2 linked regions of the Cellvibrio sp. PSBB006 genome follow. The protein of the gene in region 1 interacts with the protein of each later gene in a pairwise test. Links are inferred from orthologs where the notes say so. Each region holds a gene or a part of one and is shown on either strand. Other genes may lie near its edges.

What was found. Proteins that work in one complex are often made in the same cells at the same time.
Region 2: the proteins of pnp (region 1) and CBR65_RS01120 interact in binary tests that used the Escherichia coli proteins (3 or more experiments, as listed by UniProt). The link is inferred for Cellvibrio sp. PSBB006 from one-to-one orthologs.

What each region holds. Positions count from the first base shown.
Region 1 is NZ_CP021382.1:2,518,264-2,521,227, forward strand. The notes cover bases 8-2,964. They hold pnp (polyribonucleotide nucleotidyltransferase), read right to left. Parts: upstream 2,571-2,964; coding sequence 444-2,570; downstream 8-443. Other genes in these bases: CBR65_RS10525 (ChrR family anti-sigma-E factor), read left to right, coding at 8-349; rpsO (30S ribosomal protein S15), read right to left, coding at 2,762-2,964. In the rest of the region: more of CBR65_RS10525, read left to right, coding at 1-7. UniProt on the Escherichia coli protein: Involved in mRNA degradation. Catalyzes the phosphorolysis of single-stranded polyribonucleotides processively in the 3'- to 5'-direction. Also involved, along with RNase II, in tRNA processing.
Region 2 is NZ_CP021382.1:235,408-238,305, forward strand. What follows is about bases 1-2,891. They hold CBR65_RS01120 (DEAD/DEAH box helicase), read left to right. Parts: upstream 1-694; coding sequence 695-2,089; downstream 2,090-2,891. Other genes in these bases: CBR65_RS01115 (sodium ion-translocating decarboxylase subunit beta), read left to right, coding at 1-571; CBR65_RS01125 (PhoH family protein), read left to right, coding at 2,499-2,891. Also shown: more of CBR65_RS01125, read left to right, coding at 2,892-2,898. UniProt on the Escherichia coli protein: DEAD-box RNA helicase involved in the assembly of the 50S ribosomal subunit at low temperature. Exhibits RNA-stimulated ATP hydrolysis and RNA unwinding activity. Acts before DeaD.

The sequences.
Region 1 (2,964 bases):
ACTACAGAATCTGCCCTGGCAGCAGCAGACGCGGGAAATCAGCAAATATGATTTGACCAGCATTATTAACGTAAGTGGTTTTCAGGTCGCCTTGCAAAAGATTACCGCCGGAGCAAAAGTGCCGGTGCATACGCACAAAGGCCATGAGCTGACCGTGATATTGCACGGTGGTTTTTCTGATGAACTGGGGGTTTATCACGCGGGTGATTTTATTGCACGCGATGGCAGCCACAAACACAGCCCGACCGCATTACAAAATGAAGACTGTATTTGCCTGACAGTGTTGGATGCGCCGATTAAATTTACCGGTTGGCAACGTATTTTTAATCCATTTATGGCGTGGCATTAACACGTTTCAAGTTAGCCCCATAAATAAAAACTTAGCCCATAAATAAAAACGCCCGCAGAGCGGGCGTTTTTATTTATCTTGCAAAACCGCTTGATTACTCAGCAGCCTCTTCAACATTTGATGCAGAACCATTCTCGTCGGCCACAGCTTCCTTGATCGAAAGCTTGATACGACCGCGTTGATCCACATCCAGACATTTCACCTTCACTACCTGACCTTCTTTCAGATAGTCGCTGACGTTGTTAACACGCTCGTCGGCGATTTGTGAGATGTGCACCAGACCGTCTTTGCCCGGCAGGAAGTTAACGAATGCGCCGAAGTCTACGATACGCACAACGGTACCTTCATAGATCGCACCGATTTCTGCTTCAGCCACGATGCTCTCGATACGCAAGATAGCCTCTTTGAGGTTCTCACCGTTGTCAGCATAAATCTTCACTGTGCCGTTATCATCGATGTCGATAGAAGAACCGGTTTCTTCAGTAATTGCACGGATAGTAGCGCCGCCCTTACCGATGATGTCGCGGATCTTATCCGGATGAACCTTGATGGTTTCAAAGCGCGGCGCAGTATCGCTGATAGTGGAACGCGGCTTGGAGATAACCTTGTTCATTTCAGCGAGGATATGCAAACGTGCATGCAATGCCTGCTCAAGGGCGATCTCCATGATCTCTTCGGTGATGCCTTCGATCTTGATATCCATCTGCAACGCGGTAACGCCGCTGGTGGTACCGGCCACTTTAAAGTCCATATCGCCCAGGTGATCTTCGTCACCGAGGATATCGGTCAGTACGGCGAAACCGTTGTCTTCTTTCACCAGGCCCATGGCAATACCGGCAACCGGTGCTTTCAAAGGCACGCCCGCATCCATCAACGCCAGGCTGGAACCACACACAGAAGCCATAGAGCTGGAACCGTTGGACTCGGTAATTTCACTTACGACACGCAGGGTGTAAGGGAAGCTATCCTGATCCGGCAACATGGCAGCAACACCGCGACGCGCCAGGCGACCGTGACCGATTTCGCGGCGACCGGTTGAACCCATACGACCGCACTCACCGACAGAATAAGGCGGGAAGTTGTAATGCAGCATGAAAGGATCTTTACGCTCGCCTTCCAGTGCATCAATGATCTGTACATCGCGCGCATTACCCAGAGTCGCAACAACCAATGCCTGGGTTTCACCGCGGGTGAACAATGCAGAGCCGTGAACCCGCGGCAATACACCGACTTCCACTTCAATCGGACGAACTGTTTTATTATCGCGGCCATCAATGCGCGGCTCGCCGGCCACGATGCGCGAACGCACGATGTTCGACTCTACGCGACCAAACATGTCTTTAACATCATCAGCTGAAACACCAGCTTCTTCATTAACCAGTTCTGCAACAGCCTGGGTGCGCAGTTCTGACAAACGATCATAGCGCTTGGCCTTGTCAGTGATGCGGTATGCCACGCCGATGGAGTCAGCAAAATGCTTTTCTACCGCTGCTTTCAAATCAGCATTCACAACCGGTGCTTGCCAATCCCAACGCGCCTTGCCTGCATCGCGCGCCAGCTCAACACACGCCTGAATCACCACTTGCATCTCCTGGTGCGCATAAAGTACGGCACCAAGCATGATGTCTTCCGGCAATTCTTTTGCTTCAGATTCCACCATCAACACGGCATCTTTGGTACCGGCAACAACCATGTCCAATTCGGAGGTAGCCAGTTCCTTGAAGCTCGGGTTGAGCAGATAACCTTGTTCCGTGGTGTAGCCCACGCGTGCACCACCAATGGGACCATTAAACGGAATACCGGAAACTGACAGTGCCGCAGAGGTGCCGATCATGGCAGCGATATCCGGATCGTTCACTTTGTCAGTCGACAAAACAGTACAAACAACCTGGACTTCGTTCAGGAAACCTTCGGGAAACAGGGGGCGGATGGGACGATCAATCAAACGGGAGGTTAATGTTTCTTTCTCGGATGGACGACCTTCGCGTTTGAAGAAGCCGCCGGGGATTTTTCCGGCAGCGTAGGCTTTTTCAATATAGTGTACAGATAACGGGAAGAAATCCTGCCCGGGCGATGCCTCTTTCGCGCCCACAACGGTACATAAAACGGCAGTTTCTCCCATGGTAACCACCACTGCACCGGTAGCCTGGCGCGCGATGCGGCCAGTTTCCAGGGTGACAGTTTGGTTGCCGTATTGGAATTTTTTAATAATCGGATTCACTCTTCTATCCTTTCTTTTGCGTTAACTTTTTACGCGCCTGTAATAAAAACATGTCTTTTAAAAAAATACACAGTAGTGTCATTGCTCCCTGCCAACGCGATATTTCTAAACCCGGATACCGCTGTCGCCGCCTCCTGCGAACTGAATAAAAAAATAAAAAAGTGCCCGCACTAGGCGGGCACGGGACAAACTTAACGGCGCAGACCCAATTTTTGAATCAGTGCTGAGTAACGATCAGTATTTTTGCTCTTCAGGTAATCCAACAATTTACGACGTTGGTTAACCATGCGGATCAATCCACGACGGGAATGGTGATCGTGCTTGTGACCAGCAAAGTGGTCTTGCAGCTTGTTGATGTTGACCGTCAACAGCGCTACTTGCACTTCCGGTGAAC
Region 2 (2,898 bases), 2.3 Mb from region 1 along the record:
CACTAAAGCTGATCGCCAGATCAAGATGCAGCAACTACGTGAAGTATCCAAGCGTGAGAAGATCCTGTTCCCGCTCGTCTTGCTGGTTCTGGTCGCTTTGTTCTTACCCAGCGCGGCGGCATTATTGGGTATGTTCTGTTTCGGCAACCTGCTGCGTGAATGTGGCGTGGTAACGCGCCTGAGTGAGACGGCCCAAAATGCGCTGATCAATATCACCACCATTTTCCTCGGGCTCGCGGTGGGATCAAAATTGGCGGCGGATAAATTTCTTGATCCCAAAACCCTGGGTATTCTCATTCTGGGGATGCTCGCCTTTGCCATAGGTACGGCTATGGGTGTGTTGGTGGCCAAATTTATGAACCTGTTGTCAAAAAACAAGATCAACCCGTTAATCGGTTCAGCAGGGGTCTCTGCCGTACCGATGGCGGCGCGGGTGTCCAACAAAGTCGGTTTGGAGACTGACCCCCACAATTATCTGTTGATGCATGCCATGGGGCCCAACGTAGCGGGCGTGATCGGCTCAGCCGTTGCGGCTGGTGTCATGATCTCTATGGTCTCCGCCATGGGCTGATGGCAGTAACGGTTTTGCGAAAGCTCTTTCCGTACACCGGGAAGAGCTTTTTTGTTTCTTCCCCCTTTATTTTGACTACTATGCTTACACCAGCATGGTGCTGAGGATTTACCTGTGGAAAATATGCCATTTGCGACATTGATCAATCATCCCCAATTGCTCAAAGCCTTGGAGAGCCTGGAGTTGGTTCAGGCCACGCCGGTGCAGGAAAAAACCATTCCGGCAATACTGGATAATAAAAACTTGCTGGTCAGCGCTAAAACCGGCAGCGGTAAAACCATCGCGTTTTTGTTGCCGGCACTGCAAAAAATATTGACTGCTGCACCATTAAATCCTGTCAGTACCCGAATCCTGATCCTGAGTCCTACGCGGGAGCTGGCACGACAAATTGTAAAAATAACCCAGCAATTGTGTCGCTTCACCAGCATTAAGGTCGCGATGGTCACCGGTGGTGACGAACTGAAATATCAAAAAGCCTTATTGCGCAAAAACCCTGAAATTTTGGTGGCGACACCGGGCCGCTTGGTGGAACACATTCGCCATAAATCGACGGATTTTTCCGGATTGGAAATCCTGGTTCTCGATGAAGCAGACCGCATGCTGGATATGGGATTAAGTGAAGACGTATTGGCAATTGCCGAGACCTGCTACCCACAACGCCAGAATTTATTATTCTCCGCAACGCTTGAGCAACGCGGACTGCGGCATTTGATCAAGCAGGTGATGCAGGAACAACCTGCCGAAGAGATTGCAATAGAGGATACCGATAACCGCATTCAGCAACAGATTGTTCTGGCCGATGACGACAAACACAAAGAAAAATTATTGCTTGCCTTGTTGGGCCGCTCGTCCTATGAAAAGGCGATTGTGTTTACCAATACAAAAATAAAAGCGGCTCAACTGGATGGTTTGTTGCGGTATAACAAATACAGCATCAGCGCACTTCACGGTGACATGACCCAGGATCAACGCAAGCGCTCGCTGGATATTTTTCGTCTGGGGCACACACGTATTTTGGTCGCTACCGATGTCGCCGCAAGAGGGTTGGATGTTGACGGGGTGGACCTGGTGATCAATATCGATATGGCTCAGAGCGGTGATGATTACACCCACCGTATCGGCCGTACCGGCCGCGCCGAAAAAAGTGGTCGCGCCGTCTCTCTGATAGCGGCAAACGAATGGAATCTTATGAGCAGTATCGAACGTTATTTAAAGGTAAGCTTCGAGCGCCTTACGTTACCGGGTTTGGTGGCCAGCTATACCGGACCCAAAAAAGTAAAAGCATCCGGCAAAGCCTCGGGCACCAAAAAGAAGAAACCGGTTGATACTAAAACACCGGTTGCCAATAAGGTTAAAGTGCGTGAGCGGGATAAAAAGAATGTGGGCAAACGCCGTGCACCCAGTGCCAATCCTGCAAGAACGGATGAGTCGGTAAGCCAGACCAAAACATTGGGTGACGGTTTTGCACCCTTGCGGCGCAAGCGCACCGATACCCACGATCTGGGTGACGAGGATTAAGTTCCCGCAATTTGTTTCTCGTCAAACATCTTTTATCAGGGCCATGATCGGCTGAAAATATTTTTGTATTGCGCATTGACCACTTTTAAATTTGGGCATAGTATCAAGTCAAGGTGGCTAAAAAGAATGCCCCTGAAAATCAACAGGTCGTTCAGATTTGTTGTGCTGGTGTCACAGGCTTGTCATGGTGAAGCTGTAGAAGTTATCCATGATAATCGGTGATTAACTCACTTATCGTTGAAAAAGGGGTGTGGGCGAAGACGCTGGAAAACACGTGTAGTTTGTGTAGAAGTTTGCGTAAAACAGAGCAGGCGTTTGTACCAGAAATTTTTGAAGAGTATTAACTATCAAGAGTTTTCTGAGTGAATCCGCCGAATGTTAACTTTGAACCTGAAGGGGATTTTAACCCATGGCGAAAAGATCTCACGCTAGACGCAATAACCATCATATGTTCACCGAAGACAATAGCTACCGAAGCTCGAAACACAAGTCATCACGAAAGCAGCGAGACGACGACAACATCGTCGAGATTAAATCCCGCTCCCAGCAAGTCGAAACCGCATACTCCCCCCCTCGCTCTCCCCAACCGCTCCGCGCCAAGAATCACGCCCAACAACAATACATCACCGCCATTCAGAATCACGCATTGACATTCGGCATCGGCCCAGCCGGTACCGGTAAAAGTTATTGCGCGGGTGCGCTGGCGGCAGAGGCATTGGAGTCCGGACGTATCGAACGGATTATCCTGACGCGGCCAGCGGTAGAATCGGGAGAAAACCTCGGCTTTTTGCCGGGCGATCTGGACCAGA